Regions from separate parts of the Streptomyces sp. GS7 genome, predicted to be linked through region 1. Evidence: riboswitches for the same ligand, from Rfam matches in the RefSeq annotation. Region 1 holds a riboswitch; each other region holds the start of a gene.
What was found. Region 1 has a riboswitch for cobalamin ahead of cobN (cobaltochelatase subunit CobN). Riboswitches for the same ligand answer to the same signal wherever they lie in the genome.
Positions count from the first base shown of each region.

Region 2: linked by a shared signal. The riboswitch ahead of GR130_RS21965 (HoxN/HupN/NixA family nickel/cobalt transporter) and the one ahead of cobN (cobaltochelatase subunit CobN) in region 1 are both predicted to bind cobalamin.
Region 3: linked by a shared signal. The riboswitch ahead of GR130_RS33225 (ribonucleoside-diphosphate reductase subunit alpha) and the one ahead of cobN (cobaltochelatase subunit CobN) in region 1 are both predicted to bind cobalamin.

Region 1 is NZ_CP047146.1:132,363-139,948, reverse strand. Features, by position in the region: gene cobN (cobaltochelatase subunit CobN) at 1-2,698, opposite strand, end outside; cobalamin riboswitch at 2,732-2,880, opposite strand; gene cobG (precorrin-3B synthase) at 2,966-4,537, shown strand; gene GR130_RS00585 (precorrin-8X methylmutase) at 4,534-5,166, shown strand; gene GR130_RS00580 (precorrin-2 C(20)-methyltransferase) at 5,196-6,725, shown strand; gene GR130_RS00575 (cobalt-precorrin-6A reductase) at 6,800-7,582, opposite strand.
Region 2 is NZ_CP047146.1:4,961,797-4,969,382, reverse strand. Features, by position in the region: gene GR130_RS21985 (winged helix DNA-binding domain-containing protein) at 1-1,139, shown strand, start outside; gene argG (argininosuccinate synthase) at 1,306-2,751, opposite strand; partial or broken gene GR130_RS42000 (short-chain fatty acyl-CoA regulator family protein) at 2,963-3,172, shown strand; gene GR130_RS21970 (ArsR/SmtB family transcription factor) at 3,242-3,616, opposite strand; cobalamin riboswitch at 3,700-3,909, shown strand; gene GR130_RS21965 (HoxN/HupN/NixA family nickel/cobalt transporter) at 3,941-5,068, shown strand; gene GR130_RS21960 (SDR family oxidoreductase) at 5,486-6,247, opposite strand; gene GR130_RS21955 (helix-turn-helix transcriptional regulator) at 6,398-7,264, shown strand; gene GR130_RS21950 (FAD-dependent oxidoreductase) at 7,434-7,586, opposite strand, start outside.
Region 3 is NZ_CP047146.1:7,655,587-7,663,172, reverse strand. Features, by position in the region: gene GR130_RS33230 (ribonucleotide-diphosphate reductase subunit beta) at 1-162, opposite strand, end outside; gene GR130_RS33225 (ribonucleoside-diphosphate reductase subunit alpha) at 153-2,558, opposite strand; cobalamin riboswitch at 2,720-2,870, opposite strand; gene GR130_RS33220 (Uma2 family endonuclease) at 2,997-3,581, shown strand; gene mctP (monocarboxylate uptake permease MctP) at 3,665-5,272, opposite strand; gene GR130_RS33210 (DUF3311 domain-containing protein) at 5,350-5,610, opposite strand; gene GR130_RS33205 (GntR family transcriptional regulator) at 5,871-6,632, opposite strand; gene GR130_RS33200 (extracellular solute-binding protein) at 6,875-7,586, shown strand, end outside.

The DNA.
Region 1 (7,586 bases):
GGCGGCCCAGCTCGTCGAGCGGGACGGCCTCCAGGCCGGTCACCCGGCGCGAGGCGTCGTCCCACACGGGGCGGACCCCGAGCAGCGCCAGCGCCTCCGCCACATCGTCCCCGGAGGTGCGCATCGCGCTCGTGCCCCACAGGGACAGGCCCACCGACTCCGGCCAGTCGCCGTTGTCGTCGCGGTAGCGGGACAGCAGCGAGTCGGCGAGCGCCTGACCGGTCTCCCAGGCGAGGCGCGACGGCACGGCCTTGGGGTCGACGGAGTAGAAGTTGCGGCCCGTCGGAAGGACGTTGACCAGCCCGCGCAGCGGCGAGCCGGACGGACCGGCCGGCACGAAGCCGCCGTTGAGCGCGTGCACCGCGTGGTCGAGTTCGTCGGTGGTGGCGGCCAGCCGCGGCACGACCTGCCGGGCGGCGAAGTCGAGGATGTCGGCGACCGCGGCCGGGTGCCCGTCGGCGACCCCGGCCACCGCGGCCGGGTCCCACTTCGCGTCCTCCATCGCCTGGACCAGCGCGCGGGCGAGGGCCTCGGCGTCGTCGGCGGCCGTCCGGGTCGCGGCCGACTCGTCCAGGCCCAGTGCCTCGCGCAGTCCGGGCAGCGCCGAGGTGCCGCCCCAGATCTGCCGGGCGCGCAGGATGGCGAGGACGAGGTTGACCCGCGCCTCGCCGGTCGGCGCACCGCCCAGGACGTGCAGCCCGTCGCGGATCTGGGCGTCCTTGACCTCGCACAGCCAGCCGTCGACGTGCAGCAGGAAGTCGTCGAAGCCGTCGTCGTCGGGGCGTTCGTCCATGCCCAGGTCGTGGTCGAGCTTGGCGGCCTGGATCAGCGTCCAGATCTGCGCGCGGATGGCGGGCAGCTTGGCCGGGTCCATCGAGGAGATCGCGGCGTACTCGTCGAGCAGCTGCTCAAGGCGGGCGATGTCGCCGTAGGAGTCCGCGCGGGCCATCGGCGGGACGAGGTGGTCGACGAGGGTGGCGTGCACCCGGCGCTTGGCCTGGGTGCCCTCGCCCGGGTCGTTGACCAGGAACGGGTAGACGAGCGGGAGGTCGCCGAGCGCCGCGTCCGGGCCGCAGGCCGCGGAGAGTCCGGCGTTCTTGCCGGGCAGCCACTCCAGATTGCCGTGCTTGCCGAGGTGCACCATCGCGTCGGCGCCGAAGCCGCCGTCCGCGGCGGGGGCGGCGATCCAGCGGTAGGCCGCCAAGTAGTGGTGCGAGGGCGGCAGATCGGGGTCGTGGTAGATCGCGATCGGGTTCTCGCCGAAGCCGCGCGGCGGCTGGATGAGGATCAGCAGATTGCCGCGGCGCAGCGCGGCGAGCACGATGTCGCCGTCGGGGTTGTGGGAGCGGTCGACGAACATCTCGCCGGGCGGCGGGCCCCAGTGCTCCTCGACGGAGCTGCGGAGTTCCTCCGGAAGCGTCGCGTACCAGCGGCGGTAGTCGGCGGCCGGGATCCGGACCGGGTTGCGGGCCAGCTGCTCCTCGGTCAGCCACTCCTGGTCGTGGCCACCGGCCTCGATGAGGGCGTAGATCAGCTCGTCGCCGTCGCCGGACGCGAGCCCGGGGACCGGCTCGGCGCCGAAGTCGTAGCCCTCGGCCTGGAGGCGGCGCAGCAGCTCGACGGCGCTCGCCGGGGTGTCCAGGCCGACCGCGTTGCCGATCCGGGAGTGCTTGGTGGGGTACGCGGACAGCACCAGCGCCAGGCGCTTCTCGGCGGCCGGGATGTGCCGCAGCCGGGCGTGCCGGACGGCGATCCCGGCGACCCGGGCGGCGCGTTCGGGGTCGGCGACGTACACCGGGAGGCCGTCCTCGTCGATCTCCTTGAAGGAGAACGGCACGGTGATCAGCCGCCCGTCGAACTCGGGCACCGCGATCTGCGAGGCGGCGTCGAGCGGGGACACCCCCTCGTCGTTCTCCTCCCAGGCGGCGCGCGACCCGGTCAGGCACAGCGCCTGGAGGATCGGCACGTCCAGGGCGGCCAGCGCGCCCGCGTCCCAGGACTCGTCGTCGCCGCCCGCCGACGCCTCCGCGGGCTTGGTGCCGCCCGCGGCCAGCACGGTGGTGACGATCGCGTCGGCGGCGCGCAGTTCCTCGATCAGCTCCGGCTCGGGGGCGCGCAGCGAGGCGACGAAGAGCGGGAGCGGACGGCCGCCGGCCTCCTCGATCCGGTCGCACAGATCTTGTACGAAGGCGGTGTTGCCGCTCATGTGGTGGGCGCGGTAGTAGAGCACGGCGACCGTCGGGCCGCCGGCGTCGCACGCCGCGCGCTCCAGCCGGCCCCAGGAGGGCGCGGGCGCGGGCGGCTCGAAACCGTGGCCGGTGAGCAGGACGGTGTCGCTGAGGAAGCGGGCCAGCTGCTCCAGGTTGGCCGGGCCGCCGTGCGCGAGGTAGGCGTGCGCCTCGGCCGCGATGCCGACCGGGACGGTGGACGCCTCCATGAGCTGGGCGTCGGGGGCCTGTTCACCGGTGAGGACGACGACCGGGCGGTGCTGGTCCGCGGCCAGCAGCACGTCGAGCCCCTCCTGCCAGGCGCGGATGCCGCCGAGGAGGCGTACGACGACGAGATCGGTGCCGTCGAGGAGGCCGGGCAGTTCGGCGACGTCGAGTCGGGCCGGGTTGGCGAGCCGGTACGGCACCGGCCCCGCGGCGGCACGAGCGCTGAGCAGGTCGGTGTCGGAGGTCGACAGCAGCAGGATCACGGCGCAGCCTTCCTCGGGGTATCCGCGCCCCGGGTGGTCGTATGGACGGCGGGAGTTCCTGGCTCACCCGGCGGTGGCCGGGTTCACAGTGGCGGGACCGCGCCGGATTCTCACCGGGCTTCCTCCCTGGCGCCGTCGCTGGCGTCCGGCGGGTCAGCCGACCCACCGACCTGCATAGTAAGGGCTGCGTCCCGGCAGCGGGAGCGCGCCTCCGGGGGCGCTCGCCGGGGCCTTGCGCCCCCGGTTTCGGAGCGACCCGGCGTAGGTATGCTCGCCGCCATGCCGCCCTCCCCCGCACCACCGCCCCACCGGGCCGAACCGCCCGTACGGGATCGTGGTGACGCCTGCCCGGGAGCGCTGCGGCTGCACTCCGCCGCGGACGGGCAGCTGGCCCGAGTGCGGCTGCCGGCAGGGGACTTGACGGTAGGCCAGGCCACCGCGCTCGCAGACGCCGCCGCACACCTCGGCGACGGCCACCTCTCGCTCACCTCCCGCGGCAACGCCGAACTCCGCGGACTGCCCGACGGCTGCGGCCGGCGGCTCGCGGACCTGCTCGCCGGCGCCGGGCTGCTCCCTTCCGTCCGCCATGAGCGGATCCGCAACATCGTGGCCTCGCCGCTGGCCGGACTGGACCGGCACACCCCGCCTGACGTGCGGGTGTGGGCCCGCGGCCTGGACGCGCTGCTCTGCGCGAGCACGGCCGCGACGGGGCTTTCGGGCCGGTTCCTCTTCGTCCTCGACGACGGGCGGGGGGATGTGGCGGGGCTCGGCGGCGATGTGACCTTGATCGCAGAATCGGGCATCGCGGGATCGGAGATCGCGGAATCGGGCGCTGCGGGTGCCGCGTCCGGGAGCGGGGCGCTGCTGCGGGTCGGTGACGACCCGGCCGCGCTGCGGATCGCCGGCGAGGACGTTCCGCGTGCCGCGCTCACCGCCGCCGAGACCTTTCTGACCATCGCCGCGGCGAGCGGCAGCGGCGCCTGGCGGGTCCGCGAACTCCCCGCCGACCGCGCGCTCACCGCCCGCGAGGTGGCGCGAGCCCTGCGGGCGGCGGGCATCGCCGCGGAACACGTGAATGACGTGAATTGCGTGAATGACGCGGGATATTCGGAATGCGCTGCGGATGCCGCCGAGGCCCCCGGTCCGCTCTCTGCCCCGCGGTACGCCGACTCCCGCGCCCCCGGCCTCGTCGACGGCGCCGACGGGCGCCGGGCGCTTGCCGTTCTCGCGCCCCTGGGTCGGCTGACCGTCGCCCAGTGGCGCGCGCTGACCGGCATCGCCGCCGACGACGGCGCGGGCGAACTGCGGCTCACCCCCTGGCGCGGGATCGTCCTTCCCGGCCTGCCGGCCGCGACCGCGCCCCTGCGCCTCCGCGAACTCGCCACCGCCGGGCTGATCACCGACCCGGCCTCCCCTTGGCACGGCCTCAGCGCCTGCACCGGCCGCCCCGGGTGCACCAAGTCCCTGACGGATGTCCGCGCCGACGTCGCCGCCGCCCTCGCCGAGGGTGCCTCCGCACCCGCGGGAGGCGGCGGCCTCCCCGTCCACTGGTCCGGCTGCGCACGCCGCTGCGGACACCCCCGCGGAACGTGGGTCGATGTCGTCGCGACACCCGACGGCTACCGCACCGCCGTCGTACGGCCCGAGGACCCGGCACCGTCCCCCGCCGTACGGAGACCCTCACGACCGGCGCCGGTTTCACGTGAAACACCCCAACTGCCCACCGTTTCACGGGAATCGGCCGCACCGGACCCGGTTTCACGTGAAACACGACCGGCACCGGGTCCGTCCCACACCACCCCCATCACCCCTCAACCCACCACCCCGAGGCCCCAGTGACCGCGTTCGAGTACGAAAAGGACGGGGCGGAGATCTACCGCCAGTCCTTCGCCACCATCCGCGCCGAGGCGGATCTCTCCGGGCTGCCCGCCGACGCCGGCCAGGTCGCGGTCCGGATGATCCACGCCTGCGGCATGGTCGACCTCGTACGCGACCTGGCCTTCAGCCCCGGGGTCGTGGCGCGTGCCCGCGCCGCACTGCGCGCCGGTGCACCGATCCTCTGCGACGCCAACATGGTCGCCAGCGGCGTCACCCGCAAGCGGCTGCCCGCCGACAACGAGGTGCTCTGCACGCTCACCGACCCGTCCGTGCCGGAGCTCGCCGCGCGGATGAGGACGACGCGCAGCGCCGCCGCGCTGGAACTGTGGCGGGACCGGATGGAGGGCGCGGTGGTCGCCTTCGGCAACGCCCCCACCGCTCTCTTCCGGTTCCTCGAAATGATCGAGGAAGGGGCGCCCCGCCCCGCCGCCGTCATCGGCATACCCGTCGGCTTCATCGGCGCGGCCGAGTCCAAGGACGCGCTGATCGACCACCCGTCGAAGCTGGATCACATCGTGGTGCGCGGGCGGCGCGGCGGCAGCGCCATGACCGCAGCCGCTATCAACGCCCTGGCGAGCGAGGAAGAGTGAGCGTGAGCGAGCAGCAGGCCCACAACGGCGTGCCGGAACAGCAGTCGGCGCAGCACCCGGAGCGGTCCACCGGCCGTCTCTACGGCGTCGGCCTCGGCCCCGGCGACCCGTCCCTGATGACGGTGCGGGCGGTGGAGGTCATCGCCCAGGCGGACGTGGTGGCGTATCACAGCGCCCGGCACGGACGCTCCATCGCGCGCTCCATCGCGGCGAAGCACATCCGAGCCGACCACATCGAGGAAGCGCTGGTCTACCCGGTCACCACCGAGTCGACCGACCACCCCGGCGGCTACCGGGGCGCGCTGGACGAGTTCTACGAGTCCGCGGCGGCCCGGCTCGCCGCCCACCTCGACGCCGGCCGCACCGTCGCCGTCATCTCCGAGGGCGATCCGCTCTTCTACGGCTCGTACCAGCACATGCACAAGCGGCTGGCCGACCGCTACCCGACCGAGGTCGTCCCCGGCGTCACCTCCTTCAGCGCCGCCGCGGCCTGCCTGGGCACCCCGCTCGCCGAGGCCGACGAGGTGCTGACGATCCTCCCCGGCACGCTGCCGGAGGAAGAGCTGACGGCGCGGCTGGCCGCCACCGACTCCGCCGTCGTCATGAAGCTCGGCCGCACCTTCCCGACCGTGCGCCGCGCCATGGCACGCTCCGGCCGGATCGCGGAGGCCCGCTACGTCGAACGCGCCACCATGTCCGGTGAGCGCACTGACCGGCTCGCCGCCATCGACGCCGACACCGTCCCGTACTTCTCGGTCGCGGTGGTGCCCAGTCGGATCGCGGCCACCGAAGCGCCGCCGGCCGCCGAGCACGGCGAGGTCGTCGTGGTGGGCACCGGTCCCGCCGGCCCCCTCTGGCTCACCCCCGAGTCCCGCGGCGCGCTGGCCGCCGCCGAGGACCTGGTCGGCTACACCACGTACCTGGACCGCGTGCCGATACGCCCCGGGCAGCGCCGCCACGGCTCCGACAACAAGGTCGAGTCCGAGCGCGCCGAACTCGCCCTCGACCTGGCCCGCCGCGGCCGGCGGGTGGCCGTGGTCTCCGGCGGCGACCCCGGCATCTTCGCCATGGCCACCGCGGTCCTGGAAGTCGCCTCCCAGGACCCGTACCGCTCCGTCCCGGTGCGCGTGCTGCCCGGGGTCACCGCCGCCAACGCCGCCGCCGCCCGCGCCGGCGCCCCGCTGGGCCACGACTACGCGGTCATCTCGCTCTCCGACCGCCTCAAGCCCTGGGACGTCATCGCCACCCGCCTCGGTGCGGCGGCCTCCGCCGATCTGGCCCTGGCCCTGTACAACCCCGGCTCGCGCTCCCGTACATGGCAGGTGGCCAAGGCTCGCGAACTCCTCCTGGAGCACCGCGCGCCGGACACCCCGGTCATCCTGGCCCGCGACGTCGGCGGCCCCGAGGAATCCCTGCGGACCGTCCCGCTCGCCGACCTCGACCCGGACCAGGTGGACATGCGCACCATCCTCCTCGTCGGCTCGTCGCAGACGCAGGCGGTGCGGCGCGATGACGGGACCCAGACCGTCTGGACGCCCCGGAGGTACCCGGAGTCCTAGGGTCTTTCCGACCCTGACCCATCGGACAGGATTTGGGGGCCGGGCGACGGGCCGGCCCCCAATCCGGCCCGTTCTCAGCCGAGTTGGCGGGTGACCGGCGGTAGTCCGAGGGCCGTCCGCAGCCAGTCCGCGGCCTCCTCGGGCCCTGCGGCCACCGGTACCCCTTCCGGGGCGGGTGGCCGCTGGACGACCACCACGGGGATTCCGGCCTCGCGCGCCGCCGTCAGCTTGGGGGCCGTCGCCGCCGCGCCGCTGTCCTTGGTCACCAGGACGTCGATGCGATGGTGGCGCAGCAGGTCCCGCTCCCCGTCCAGGGTGAAGGGGCCGCGGTCCAGAAGGGCCGTCATACGGGGCGGGCGCGGCGGCTCGGGCGCGTCGACGGAGCGGACCAGGAACCAGAGGTCCGTGAGGTGGGCGAAGTGCGACAGCCCCATCCGGCCCGTGGTGAGGAAGACCCGGGCGCCCAGGCCGGGGAGGGCACGGGCGGCGTCGGCCAATGAGGGGACCGGGTGCCAGATGTCGCCGGGTCCGGGGACCCAGCCCGGGCGGCGGAGCGCCAGCAGGGGAGTATGGGCGGTGGCGGCGGCCTGGGCCGCGTGGAAACTGATCGTGCCGGCGAAAGGATGGGTGGCGTCGATGAGCGCGTCCACCGCATGCTCGCGCAGCCAGCGGGCGAGGCCCTCGGGGCCGCCGAACCCGCCGATGCGCACCTCCCCGGCGGGCAGCCGCGGTGCCGCCACCCGCCCGGCGAGGGAACTCGTCACCCGTACCCGCGGTTCCTGCTCCAGGGCGGCGGCCAGGCGGCGGGCTTCCGTGGTGCCGCCGAGGACCAGTACGTGGCGGGCGGTGTCGTTCATCGGC
Region 2 (7,586 bases), 4.8 Mb from region 1:
GCCGTCACCTTCTCGCGCCGTCCGTGCGCGAGAGGTCGGCCGAGGCGGTGGCGCTGGCCCTGGTCGGCCTGCACGCCACCGACCCCGCCACCGTCTTCCTCGCCGCGGCGGCCCGCATGCACGCCCCGACCGCCGCCGCCATCGACCACTCCCTCTACGACGTCCCCAACGGCGCCCCGGCGCTGGAGCGCATACGGTGCATGCGCCGCACCATGTTCGTCGTCCCGGCCCGCCTGGCCCCGGCCGTACGGTCGGCGACCGTACGCGACCCGCAGCGCCACCGTGCCGAGACCCTCACGCACCTGCGCCAGGCGCTCGGCTGGGACGCACCCCGCTACCAGGCAGTGGAGCGAGCCGCGCTGGCGGCGATCACGGCCCGGGGGCGGGCCACCGCCGTTCAACTCGCCGCCGACGTACCGGAATTGAGTGAGCGGATCGTCACCTTCCCCGGCAAGCCCTACGAGTCCCGGCAGCGTGCCGGCACATCGGTCCTGGGCGTACTCGCCGCCGAGGGACGCATCCGCCGGGACCGCCCGGCCGGCTCGTGGACGTCCGCGCAGTTCCACAGGGCGCCGGCCCGCCCCCTGCCGCACATGCCCACCACCCAGGCGAAGACCGCACTGGCCCGTCACTACCTCTCTGCGTTCGGCCCCGTCACCGTGGACGATCTGAAGTGGTGGACCGGCTGGAACCTCACCGACACCCGCAAGGCCCTCGCCGCCACCGGTGCCCAGGCCGTCGACCTCGACGAAGGCACCGGCTACCTCCTGCCCGAAGACCTCGACACCACCCGCGTCGAGCCCGAGCCCGAGCCCGCGGCAGCCCTGCTGCCCGGCCTCGACCCCACGCCCATGGGCTGGCGGCACCGCGACTGGTACCTCGACCCGGACCACACCAAGGCCCTCTTCGACCGCAACGGCAACATCGGCCCCACCATCTGGTGGCACGGCCGGGTCGTCGGCGCCTGGGCCCAACACCCCGACGGGCACATCAACCACCATCTCCTCACCGACCCCGGATCCGAGGCCCGCGCAGCCGTGGAGTCGGAGATCGGCCGTCTGACCGCGTTCCTCGACGGCACCCGCATCACGCCCTGCTACCGCACCCCCCTCGAACGCCGGCTCGCCACCCACCGCTGACCGCGGCCCAGGCGGTTCCGACCGGGATGGTTCCGACCGGGCCCCTGTCACGGAACACGGAACACGGAACACGGAACAGGCCGGCCGGACGCCCTCGGCGCCCAACCGGCCTGTTCCGGTGGTGCATCCCTCCCCGGGTGCCGAGCCCTCAGCTCGACGGGGTGGGTCAGTCCGTGCCGAACTCCATCGCGGCGCGGTCCAGCATCTCCTCGTCGGCGGAGACCTTGCCGCGGGAGGCGATGGCCTCGGCGCCGCCCTCCGGCATGCTGCCGATCAGCCCGGTCGCCGCCGCCTGGGCGGCACCGATGGCGGGGTTGGCGGTGCCGATCAGGCCGAGGCCGGCGTACTGCTCCAGCTTGGCGCGCGAGTCGGCGATGTCGAGGTTGCGCATGGTGAGCTGGCCGATCCGGTCCACCGGGCCGAACGCCGAGTCCTCGGTGCGCTCCATGGACAGCTTGTCCGGGTGGTAGCTGAACGCCGGGCCCGTGGTGTCGAGGATCGAGTAGTCCTCACCGCGCCGCAGCCGCAGCGTCACCTCGCCGGTGACGGCCGCGCCGACCCAGCGCTGCAGCGACTCGCGCACCATCAGCGCCTGCGGGTCCAGCCAGCGGCCCTCGTACATCAGCCGGCCCAGGCGCCGGCCCTCGTTGTGGTACTGGGCGAGGGTGTCCTCGTTGTGGATCGCGTTGACCAGGCGCTCGTACGCCGCGTGCAGCAGGGCCATCCCGGGCGCCTCGTAGATGCCGCGGCTCTTGGCCTCGATGATCCGGTTCTCGATCTGGTCCGACATGCCCATGCCGTGTCGCCCGCCGACGGCGTTGGCCTCCATCACCAGGTCGACGGGGGAGTCGAACTCCTTGCCGTTGATCGTCACCGGCCGGCCCTGGTCGAAGCCGATGGTGACGTCCTCGGTGAGGATCTCGACCTCGGGGTCCCAGAACCGCACGCCCATGATCGGCTCCACGGTCTCCACGCCGTTGTCCAGGTGCTCCAGGGTCTTGGCCTCGTGAGTGGCGCCCCAGATGTTGGCGTCGGTGGAGTACGCCTTCTCCGTGCTGTCGCGGTAGGGCAGGTCGTGGGCGAGCAGCCACTCCGACATTTCCTTGCGGCCGCCGAGCTCGGTCACGAAGTCCGCGTCCAGCCAGGGCTTGTAGATCCGCAGCTGCGGGTTGGCGAGCAGGCCGTAGCGGTAGAACCGCTCGATGTCGTTGCCCTTGAAGGTCGAGCCGTCGCCCCAGATCTGCACGTCGTCCTCGAGCATCGCCCGTACCAGGAGGGTGCCCGTGACGGCGCGGCCGAGCGGCGTGGTGTTGAAGTAGGCACGCCCGCCCGAGCGGATGTGGAACGCCCCGCAGGTGAGCGCGGCCAGGCCCTCCTCGACCAGCGCCGCACGGCAGTCGACCAGGCGCGCGATCTCGGCGCCGTAGGTCTTCGCGCGGCCGGGCACCGAGGCGATGTCGGGCTCGTCGTACTGGCCGATGTCGGCGGTGTAGGTGCACGGGATGGCGCCCTTGTCGCGCATCCACGCGACCGCGACGGAGGTGTCGAGGCCGCCCGAGAAGGCGATGCCGACGCGCTCGCCGGCGGGAAGGGAGGTGAGGACCTTAGACATGGGAAGAGTATGCACGATTCCACATGACTATGCAATGGGGTTCGGTGGTGAGAGCGGGGCGGCCTTCGCCGGGTCCGCCCCGCCGGGGCCGTTCGGCATCCGTGCCGACGAGGGGAACCAGGTGCCCGGCGCTCCTCGGCATCCATCACGGAGCCGGCGGCGCCCCGGCCCCTCGGGGGTCTGCCGGTCAGGACGCGGGCAGCTCGCCGCGGACGGTGCGGGCCGCGGCGACCAGGTGGAACCCCCGACCGGCTTCCCCTTCTCGCGGGCGGGCGGTACCTGCCCCCTCTGGAACGTCTACGGGGCGTTCACCGCCCCCGGCCGCATCCACGTCCAGATCGCCGAAATTCCCCACGCGCAGCGCTACTTGTGGACGGCCCACGTGGCGACCCGGCAGCGTGGTGGCTGGGGCGCGAGGGGATGGCCGTTGACTCGTCTTCCGTTGACACGGCCTGACGCACCGGCGGAATCGCGGGCGGGGCCGGCTTCGTCAGGCGGGTGGGGGCGCCGTGGCGGCCGTGGGCATGGCATCGAGGAGGCGTGCGATCTCGGGGTCGCACAGGCTGTACCGGACGATGCGGCCGTCCTTGGCCGCGTGGACCGCGCCGGACGCGCGGAGCAACCGCAGTGCCTGGGAGACCGCGGTGTCCCGGATGCCGGTGGCGAGCGCCAGGTCGGAGACCGCGATGGGGCCGGCCCGGTGCACGGCGAGGAGCAGCGAGAGGCGGCCGGGATCCGCGAGCAGGGCGAAGCGCTCGGACCAGGTGCATACCTGGCCGCGGTCGCCGATGCCTTCGATGGCATCGCACACGGTGTGGTGGTCAATGGCGCGTTGATGTGCGCGGTCCGGCGGAACCAAGTGCATGCGCCCCATTCTTGCCGCACTTCACCCTCGTAACCAAGACACCTGCGTATCTGTGCAGGCTTGTAGCCACAGTGGCCGAACCTCTACGGTGGTCCCGCCGTGGTGCTCGGGAAGACCGGTGACAGCCCTGACAGGGGCTGGAGTCCGGAGCGGCCCTCGCCACTGTGATCGGGGAGTCGACATACCTCCGCCGGAAGGCGGACGCCACTGGGGACCTTCGGGTTCCTGGGAAGGCCGGGTACGCCGGCGTTCGACCCGTCAGCCAGGAGACCGGCCACGGCACCGTACGTCCCCGTCCACGAGGTGCTGGAGAGGCTCCCTGAGATGACCCTGTCTGAAAACTCCGCCATGTCCACCGCAGAAGCGGTGATTCCGACCACACCGCTGATGCGGTGGGAGCGCAAGGACTGGATACGCACCGGCGGACTCCTGGCGGCGATAGCCGCGCTGCATGTCGTCGCCTTCGCGATCCTGGTGATGCTGGTCGCGCCGCACCACTACACCGTCGGCAAGCAGGTCTTCGGCCTCGGCCTGGGCGTCACCGCCTACACCCTGGGCATGCGGCACGCCTTCGACGCCGACCACATCGCGGCCATCGACAACACCACCCGCAAGCTGATGGCCGACGGCAAGCGTCCCCTCTCGGTGGGATTCTGGTTCGCCCTGGGGCACTCCTCCATCGTGCTCCTGCTCGCCGGAGGCATCGCCGCCGGAGCGCATGTCGTCACCACCTTGACCGACGACAACTCCAGTGCCCGACAGACCCTCGGCCTGGTCGGTACCAGCGTCTCCGGCGGCTTCCTCTATCTGATCGCCGCCCTCAACCTCCTCTCCCTGGCCGGCATCTACCGGGTCTTCAAGGCGATGCGCGCAGGCCAGTTCGACGAGCACGAACTGGAGAAGCACCTGGACTCCCGCGGCTTCATGAACCGCATCCTGGGCCGACTCACCAAGTCCATCACCCGCCCCGGCCAGATGTTCCCGCTCGGCTTCCTCTTCGGGATCGGCTTCGACACCGCCACCGAGGTCACCTTGATGGTGATGGCGGGCTCAGGCGCCGCCGCCGGGCTGCCCTGGTACGCGATCCTGTGCCTGCCGCTGCTGTTCGCCGCGGGCATGAGCCTGTTCGACACCCTCGACGGCACCTTCATGAACTTCGCCTACCACTGGGCGTTCTCCAACCCGGTGCGCAAGGTCTACTACAACCTCACCATCACCGGCCTGTCCATCGCGGTCGCCTTCCTCATCGGCACCATCGAACTGGTCGGCGTCCTCCACGAGCAACTCGGCCTCGACGACGCCGTCACCAACTGGATCTCCGGCATCGACCTGAACAACGTGGGCTTCATCATCGTCGGCCTGTTCGTGGCGGTCTGGGCCTGCGCACTGGCCTACTGGCGGTTGGCCAAGGTCGAACACCGCTGGAAGCCCAAGGCCGCGGAACCGAACTGACGCATCGGCCGGCCGCTCGGCAGCCCCGGTCCGCCGACGGGCCGGGGCTCGTCGCCGAGCGTCACAGCTCTCCGCCGCGCTCCTTCCGGGTACTCGGGGGCCGGCGGGGCGCAGGTGATCTTCAGGCGCCGGGTTTTCAGGGCTGACCGGCCTTGTGAAGGAGGGACGTCAGACGCGCCAACCCCGCTGGCCCGCAGCCGTCCGCGACAGCCTGGTCGACGATGCTTTTCGCCGCGGTGAGCATCCCCACATCGATTCCGTGGCTGATCGACGCCCTGATCGCCGCTCGCGACATCCTCGACTCCCTCATCGGACTCCCGCCGCACGGCCAGGCCGTCCCTTCGCGCTGAAGGCGAAGGACCCGGTTCACGACACGTCGTTGCCGCTCTGGCCACCCGCTTCTCCGGCGCGCCGACGTCATGCCTGGCGCGTCGGCAGCACGATCGCCTGGCGCAGGTTCACATGGCGGGCGCGGCTCGTCGTGTAGGCGATCAGGTCCGCGATGTCGTCCGCCGACAGGCCGATCAGCGCGTCGAACATGCCGTCCAGCTGGCCGGACAGCTCCGCGTTGTCGATGTGGCCGCCCAACTCCGTGTCCGTGAGCCCGGGTTCGATGTTGGTGACACGGACGTCGCGCGGGCCCAGCTCGGTGCGCAGGGACTGCGAGAGGTAGGTCAGAGCGGCCTTCGTCGCCCCGTACACCGCGTAGTTGGGGAACGGGACGTGGGCTCCGATCGACGAGATGTTCACCAGGTCCGCCGTCCGGCCCGCGGCCGCCACCGCGATCAGGTCCGGGGTGAACGCGCGGATGACGCGCAGGGCGCCGGCCACGTTCGTGTCCAGCATGCGCTGCCACTCGTCGGCGCGGCCGTCGGTGACGGGGTTCGGCAGCATCACGCCTGCCGCATTGACCACCAGGTCGACCTCGCCGTACGCGGCGTGCACCCGCTCCACCGCCGCATCCACGGAGTCCGCGTCCGTGACGTCGGTGGCCACCGCGAGAGCCTGCCCGCCGTCCGCCTCGATCCCGGTGGCCAGCTCGGTGAGCCGATCGGCGCGGCGGGCCAGCAGCGCCACCCGCACGCCGTGCGAGGCGAGCAACCGGGCGGTGGCCTCGCCCATGCCACTGGCGGCTCCGGTGACGACGGCGGTGCGGCCGGTGAGGGTGTCGTACGACATGGGAACTCCTGGTTCGGTGGGTGTCGTCGCCGGCGTCTCCCGGCGACGACACCCATCCTGGGCCCGGCCGCCGTGCTTACCCAGGGCTGCCGTTTTCCTGGGTCCGGCAGTACCAGGAACACGACGGTCCCGGGGCCTATGATCGCCGGCATGGACATATCCATCGGCCCGGAAATCGGCGACTTCCTGCGCTCGCGGCGCGCCCGCATCCAGCCCGAGGAGGTCGGCCTGCCGGGGCACGGCAGGCGGCGGGTGCCGGGCCTGCGCCGCGAGGAGGTCGCCCAGCTCGCGGGCGTCAGCGTCGACTACTACATCCGCCTCGAACAGGGCCGCGGCCCCTCGGTGTCGGACGCCGTACTCGACGCCATCGGGCGCGTCCTGCGCCTCGACGACACCGAGCAGGAATACCTGCGCAGGGTGGCCAGGCCCACCACCCGCCGCCCCTCGGCCACGCGCGGCACGCCCGCCGGAGGGCACGCTCCCCAGAAGGTCCGCCGCGGCCTGCGCCTCCTGCTGGACACCATCGACAAGGCCCCGGCGTTCGTGCTCGGCCGACGTATGGACGTGCTCGCCTGGAACGCCCTGGGCGACGCCCTCGTCGGCTTCTCGCAGATGGCCCCCAAGGACCGCAACATGCCACGCCAGGTGTTCCTCAACCCGCGGGCGCATGAGCTGTACCCGGACTGGCCGGCGGTGGCCGCGGAGACGGTCGCCCATCTGCGCCTGGACGCGGGAAACCATCCGCAGGACGCGCAACTGGCCACGCTGGTGGGCGAGTTGTCATTGGCGAGCGAGGACTTCCGTCGACTGTGGGCGGACCACCAGGTCAAGGAGAAGACCTACGGGGCGAAGCGCATGACGCACCCCGTCGTCGGCGAACTCACCATGCCCTACGAGACGTTGACGGTGACGGGGGAGCCCGACCAGATGCTGGTGGTCTACCCGCCGGAGCCTGGGTCGCAGACGGAGGAGCGCCTGAAGCTGCTGGCCAGTTGGGCGGCGACACCGGCGGTGTGACCGGAGCGCGGCCCCGAAACGGACCGGACGGTGCGGCCCCGGGCAGGGAGAGGGGGCGGTGACCATGTGGGCGAGGGTGATCCAGACGGGGTCGAAGAGAACGGCCGGCAGCATGGCCGAGCGGCCCACCTGTCGGCTGATGCCCGTCGCCGCACCTCCTGTCGTGCCGTCAGTAGTCCGGCAGGTCGAAGGCCGTGGCGGCGAGGAAGGCCGCCATGGTCTCGGGGGCGGGCTCCTCGAAGCCCGCCGCGCCGGCGGGGTCGGAGTCGGCCCCGCCATCCGTGCCCGAGCCCGCGTCCCCGGTGGCGGTCAGGGCTCTGCC
Region 3 (7,586 bases), 7.5 Mb from region 1:
GTCGGAGTGGAGGTCGACCTCCTCGACGGTCCAGGTGTTCTTGATCGCGTCCCGGTAGCGGTCGTAGAAGTCCGGGTACCGCATGGGGCGCAGGGTCAGTTCGAACCCGGGGTCGAGGAGGTTCTTGGGGCGGTCGGCGGCGGGGGTGGACATTACTGGCATGCCTCGCAGGACTCGGGGTTTTCCAGGGAGCAGGCGACCGCCTCGGGGTCGGTCACCGGCGGTTGCGCGGGGACGGTCGCGGCGCGGGCCGACTGGGCGATCCGGGTCGCCGGCCGCGAGCGCAGGTAGTAGGTCGTCTTGATGCCGCGCTTCCAGGCGTAGGCGTACATCGAGCTGAGCTTGCCGATGGTCGGCTGTGCCATGAAGAGGTTCAGCGACTGGCTCTGGTCCAGATAGGGCGTACGGTCCGCGGCCATGTCGATCAGCGCGCGCTGCGGGATCTCCCACGCGGTGCGGTAGCGGTGCCGGACGTCCTCGGGGATCCAGCTCACGTCCTGTACGGAGCCGTTGGCGTCCCGCAGCGCGTCCCGGGTCCGCGCGTCCCACAGGCCCAGGGCCTTGAGCTCCTCGATCAGGTACGCGTTGACCTGGAGGAACTCACCGGACAGCGTCTCGCGCTTGAAGAGGTTGGAGACCTGCGGCTCGATGCACTCGTACACACCGGCGATGGAGGCGATGGTGGCGGTCGGCGCGATCGCCAGCAGCAGGGAGTTGCGCATCCCGGTCGCGGCGACGCGGGTGCGCAGCGCCGCCCAGCGGTCCGCCCAGCGGGGCTCGGCGTTCGGGTAGTGGTCCGGGTGCAGCACACCGCGGGCCGTACGGGTCGCGGACCAGGCCGGGTGCGGGCCGTGCCGGTCGGCGAGGTCGGCGGACGCCTCGTAGGCGGCGAGCATGATCCGCTCGGAGATACGGGTCGACAGCTCCCGCGCCTCCGCCGAGTCGAACGGCAGCCGCAGCCGGAACAGGACGTCCTGCAGGCCCATCAGGCCCAGACCGACCGGGCGCCAGCGGGAGTTGGAGGCGGCGGCCTGCCCGGTCGGGTAGAAGTTGATGTCCACCACCCGGTCGAGGAAGGTGACGGCCGTACGGACGGTGGCGTCCAGCCGCTCCCAGTCCATCCGGCCGTCCTCGCCGAGATGCGCCGCGAGGTTGACCGACCCCAGGTTGCAGACCGCGGTCTCCCCGTCGTCGGTCACCTCCAGGATCTCCGTGCAGAGGTTGGAGGAGTGCACGACGTTGCCCGGCTCGGCGGTCTGGTTGGCGGTGCGGTTGGCGGCGTCCTTGAACGTCATCCAGCCGTTGCCGGTCTGCGCCAGGGTCCGCATCATGCGGGAGTACAGCACCCGGGCCGGGATCTGCTTGAGGGCCTTGCCCGCGGCCTCCGCCCCCCGGTACGCAGTGTCGAACTCCTCGCCCCACAGGTCGACCAGCTCCGGCACGTCGGCCGGCGAGAACAGCGACCAGTCGGCGTCCGCCTCGACCCGGCGCATGAACTCGTCCGGGATCCAGTGCGCGATGTTGAGGTTGTGGGTGCGCCGGGCCTCCTCGCCCGTGTTGTCGCGCAGCTCCAGGAACTCCTCGATGTCGGCGTGCCAGGTCTCCAGGTAGACGCAGGCCGCGCCCTTGCGCCGGCCGCCCTGATTGACCGCCGCGACCGAGGCGTCCAGGGTGCGCAGGAACGGCACGATGCCGTTGGAGTGCCCGTTGGTGCCGCGGATCAGCGAACCGCGGGCGCGGATGCGGGAGTACGAGAGGCCGATGCCGCCCGCGTGCTTGGAGAGCCGCGCCACCTGGTGGTAGCGGTCGTAGATCGAGTCCAGCTCGTCCAGCGGCGAGTCCAGCAGATAGCACGAGGACATCTGCGGGTGCCGCGTACCGGAGTTGAACAGCGTGGGGGAGGAGGGGAGGTAGGACAGCGTGCTGGTCAGCCGGTACAGCTCGGCGACGTCCGCGAGCGCCCGCGCCGAGTCGTCCTCGGCCAGGCCGCAGGCCACCCGCAGCAGGAAGTGCTGCGGGGTCTCGATGACCTGCCGGGTGGTGGGGTGGCGCAGCAGGTAGCGCGAGTGCAGCGTCCGCAGCCCGAAGTACCCGAAACGGTCGTCGGCGCCGTCCGCCAGGGCACCGTGCACCAGCGCGTCCAGCCGCTCGGCGTGCGTCCGCACGAACTCCGCGGTCCCGTCCGCGATCAGCCCCTCCCGGTGACCGGTCGCCACGGAGGCGGAGAAGGAGACCGCGCCCTGGCCGGCCGCCTCCTCGGCGACGGCGCGGGTGAGCAGGCGCGCGGCGAGCTTGGAGTACTGCGGCTCGTCGCCGATCAGACCCGCCGCGGCGTCGATCGCCAGCGACCGCAACTCGGCCTCGTCGGAGCCCGGGTGCCGGCCGCGCAGCGCGGCGGCGGCCACCTTGCCGGGGTCGGTCTCGGGCAGATCCGCGGTCAGCTCGGTCAGGGCGCGCAGCAGCGCGGTGCCCGGCCCGTCCGAGCCGAGGGGAGGCGTGGCCGCCGCGGGCTGCACAACCCCGGCGGCTGACGCGGGTTCCGTTGGCGCGATGGTCACGTGATGCTCTCCCTCACTCGGCGGGGGCCAGGAGAGCGGCGGCGCGACGGGCGCACGCGGGCAGGCGGCACCCCGTGACGGTCAGGGGCGCGCGGGCAGGCCGCACGGCGTCCATCGGCCCAACCCTCGGGGCCCGGACGTGTCGACGCCGCACCGATGGCGGTGCGGGCGTGCCGTCGGCAGGTCCTCGGACTCAGGGACGCACGACCGGGCCGTACGGAACGACCGGTGGTGCGCACGCATACCGTTGCGGGACAGTTCCGGATTCACACCGGATTCCCCTGCGGCGACAGCGAGGACGAGCATACATGTGGTGGTCGCCTCTGGCGCGCACCCCCACATCTAGTGCGGGGTGAGTGATCAAGCGGTTTCTGTCGGTGGCCTCGGCTATCGTCGGTTCTGCATTCCCTGCTCGGTCCGACAGCAAGGAGAAGCGCCATGTCCGCGCTCGCCGACCGCCCGCACATCATGGACGCCGAGCACTTTGAAGAGGCCGCCCGGATACTCGCCTGCCTGGAAGAGGGCGTGCGGTGGGAACTCATCGACGGGAAGGCCAGGAGCAAGCCCCTGCCGGACGGGGACCACGGGCGGATCATTCAGTGGCTCACGCGCATCTGCCTGCAGCACCGCCCCGAACTCTGGCTCTACAGCCAGGGGCTCAAGGCGCAGACGTACCGCGAGGGTCGTGCTCACCCGGACGGCTCGCTGGCCCCCAGTGGCTCTTTTGGGGGCCAGGGCGAATGGGCCGACCCCGACCCCGTGCTGATGGCCGTCGAGGTCACCTCGCACGACTCCGGAACCGAGCAGTGCTACCGGGTGGAGAAGCCCAGGGCCTACGCCGAAACCGGCATCCCGCTCTACCTGTTGATCGACCGGAAGTCGTGCCAGTTGTCGGTCTACAGCGAGCCCGACGGGGAGCGCTACGAGCTCGTGCGCACCGTGTCGTACGGCAAGTCGCTCCACCTACCGGACCCGGTTGGCATCACCCTCGACACCGAGCCGCTGAAGGATTGGGTCCACTGATCCTGCGCGGTTGCCGTGCCGCACACGAGAGGGCCGCCGCGTCCCTGGTGAACGCGGCGGCCCTCCGCCGGAGTTGACAGCGGTCAGTGCCCCGCCGGCGCCCCCGCCGTGGCGGGCGGCAGGTCGGCCGTGACGCCCTCGTCGCCGAGGTCGGCGGTGTAGTCGTCGGGGGAGGTCTCGTCGGTGCCCTCGGGAGCCTTGAAGGCCCGCAGGGCGAACGTCAGGACGACCGCCACCACCACGTTCAGGACGAAGGCGGTCAGGCCGATGTAGCCGATCTGGCCGATGCCGGGGATCTCCGCGCTGGAGCCGCCGAAGTGCTTCTGGGTCGGGCTGGCCACCCCGTACGCGGCGAGGGTGCCGTAGAGCATGCCGACCGCCCAGCCGGCCAGCAGGGCCCAGCGGTGGAACCACCGGGTGAAGAGGCCGCCCACCAGCGCCGGCATGGTCTGCAGGACCCAGATGCCGCCCAGCAGCTGGAAGTTGATCGCCACCGTCTTGTCCATGGTGAGGACGAAGGCCAGCGCGCCGACCTTGACCAGGAGGGAGACCAGCTTGGCGACCCTGTGCTCCTGCTCGGGGGTGGCGCCGGGCCGCAGGAAGTCCTTGTAGACGTTGCGGGTGAAGAGGTTGGCGGCGGCGATCGACATGATCGCCGCGGGCACCAGCGCGCCGATGCCGATCGCGGCGAAGGCGACCCCGGCGAACCAGCTGGGGAACATGTCCGCGAAGAGCTGCGGGATCGCCAGCTGCGGGTTGCCCTTGATGTCCGTACCGGCCTTGATCGCCATGAAGCCGAGCAGCGCCAGCAGCCCCAGCATGAGCGAGTACAGGGGCAGGATCGTGGTGTTGCGGCGGATCACGTTGCGGCTGCGCGAGGACAGCGTCGCGGTGATCGAGTGCGGGTACATGAACAGCGCCAGCGCCGATCCGAGCGCCAGAGTGGCGTACGCCCACTGGGCGTTGGGGCCGCTGGTCAGTTCACCGCGCAATTTGCCGGTCGGTCCGGTCTGGGCCAGCGCCTGGTGCGCCGACTGGAAGACGGCGTCGAACCCGCCCAGTTTGATCGGGATGTAGACGATCGCCACCCCGATGACGAGGTAGATCAGCCCGTCCTTGACGAACGCGATCAGCGCGGGCGCGCGCAGGCCCGAGGAATAGGTGTACGCGGCCAGCACGGCGAACGCGATCAGCAGCGGCAGGTCCTTGACGAACCAGTTGGTGTGCTCCCCGCCGCCGATGCCCATCACGTCCAGGACGGCCTGGATGCCGACCAGTTGGAGCGCGATGTACGGCATCGTGGCCAGGATGCCGGTGAGCGCCACGGCCAGCGACAGCCCCTTGGAGCCGAACCGCCCGCGTACGAAGTCCGAGGTGGTGACGTACCCGTGCTTGTGCGAGACCGACCACAGGCGGGGCAGGAAGGTGAAGATCAGCGGGTAGACGAGGATGGTGTACGGGACGGCGAAGAACCCGGACGCGCCCGCCGCGTAGATCGCCGCCGGGACGGCCACGAACGTGTACGCGGTGTAGAGGTCGCCGCCGAGCAGGAACCAGGTGATCCAGGTGCCGAAGCTGCGTCCGCCCAGGCCCCATTCGTCGAGGTTGGCGGACTGCTCGGCCTGTCGCCAGCGGGCGGCGAGGAAGCCCAGGACCGTGACGGCCAGGAAGAAGAAGACGAAGACGGCCAGCGCGACGCCGTTGACGCCCTTGGTGGCGGCGGCGAGCTGGGCGCCGGCGAGGTCCGTGGAGGTGGTGGAGGTGAACGTCACTGGTCCGCACCGTCCTTGCGGGCGCGCTGCTCACGCTGGACGAGTTTGTAGGCGATCGTGGTGAGCGCGGTCGAGATCAGCACCCACGCCATCTGGTACCAGTAGAAGAACGGGATCCCGATGAGCGTCGGCTCGATCCTGGCGTACGAACTCACCCACAGCATCGCCACGAACGGAGCGAGCAGGCACAATCCGGCCACCACGCGTCCGGGCGTGACGACCGGTCTGCGGTCCGGTGAATCGGCTTTCTCTGTCATGCCCGTGGCTCCGTCCCTGGCGAACTCCTGTGTAATCGGCATGAATTTAGGCCAGTGACGTGGCGCGCGTCACTAGCTGTCCGCATATCGGTATGGCGTCGGTGCGTTGGGCGGGGCGGCCGTCGGCGCGGCCGGGGGCGGGCGGACGAGCCCGGGGACGGCGTGTCCGGATCGGACAGGCGTCGGGGCGCGTCCGCGGGAGCGTGCCGGGGCGCGCCCGCGGGCAGGGGCCGGTGCCGCGCGGGCGGGGCGTCCGCGGCTCAGTCGGCCGGGCGCTGGAGTCGGGCCACGAACTTGTAGCGGTCGCCGCGGTAGACCGAGCGCACCCACTCCACCGGCCGGCCCTGGGCGTCGAGGGAGTGCCGGGAGAGCATCAGCATCGGCAGGCCGACGTCGGTGCCCAGGAGGCCGGCCTCGCGCGGGGTGGCGAGCGAGGTCTCGATGGTCTCCTCGGCCTCCGCGAGCCGGACGTCGTAGACCTCGGCGAGCGCGGTGTACAGGGAGGTGTACTTGACGAGGTTGCGGCGCAGCGCCGGGAACCGCCGGGCGGACAGGTGGGTGGTCTCGATGGCCATCGGCTCGCCGCTGGCCAGCCGCAGCCGCTCGATGCGCAGTACCCGGCCGCCGGCGGCGATGTCGAGCAGCCCGGCCAGCCGGTCGTCGGCGGTGACATAGCCGATGTCCAGCAGCTGGGAGGTCGGCTCCAGGCCCTGGGCGCGCATGTCCTCCGTGTAGGAGGTCAGTTGCAGCGCCTGGGAGACCTTGGGCTTGGCGACGAAGGTGCCCTTGCCCTGGATGCGCTCCAGGCGGCCCTCGACGACCAGTTCCTGGAGGGCCTGGCGGACCGTGGTGCGGGAGGTGTCGAACTCCGCGGCGAGGGTGCGCTCGGGCGGGACCGGGGTGCCGGGCGGCAGGGTCTCGGTGATCTCCAGCAAGTGCCGCTTGAGGCGGTAGTACTTGGGCACCCGGGCGGTGCGCGTCGCGCCGCCGCCGTTCTCGGCACTGCCCGCGTCGGTCTCCATGACCCGCCTCTCCGACTCCTGTCGTGCTGCCGTCACCGGCTCCTCCGTACGTAGCGGCTCACATCGTGGCACGGGTGGGACGCGGCTGTTCCCGCGCGGCTCCCGGCCCGGCAGATGTCGGTCCGGTAACGGACCTGACAGCGACTCTTATACACCCTTGACACCCCAAAAGGTCTAGGCCAAGCTGCGGGCACTGGTCTAAACCATTAAAGACCACACCCGTCCTTGAGGGGGAGAACGCAATGAAGCGTGGACTCATAGCGGCGACGGCGGTCGCGGGAATGCTGATGAGCATCGCTGCCTGTGGGTCGAGCGGCGGCAACGGCGCGGACGGCTTCAAGGGCCGGAAGCTGACCGTTTGGGTGATGGACGGTTCCAATCCGGCGCAGTGGACCAAACAGGTCTCCGAGCAATTCGCGAAGAAGACCGGCGCCACCGTCGAATTCAAGGTCCAGCAGTGGAACGGCATTCAGCAGAAACTGAGCACTGCCCTTTCCGAGGACACCCCGCCGGACGTCGTGGAGATCGGCAACACCCAGACCGCCGCCTATGCCAAGGCCGGCGCACTGGCCGACCTCGGCGATCTGAAGAAGGAAATCGGCGCGGACTGGAGCGACGCCTTCAACAAGGCCGCGATGGTCGACGGGAAGCAGTACGCGCTGCCGTGGTACGCCGGCAACCGCGTGGTGATGTACAACAAGAAGATCTGGGCCCAGGCCGGGATCACGTCCCTGCCCACCACACGCGCCGAACTCTTCAAGGCGTTCGATGCCATCAGGAGCAAGACCGATGCCGAACCGCTCTATCTCCCGGGCCAGAACTGGTACTTCTTCGACGGCCTGACCATCGGCACCGGCGCCGACCTGGTGAAGCAGGCGGGCGGTAAATGGGTGTCCAACCTCGGTGACCCCAAGGTCGCCAAGGCCATGGACATCTACAAGCAGTACCAGGCGT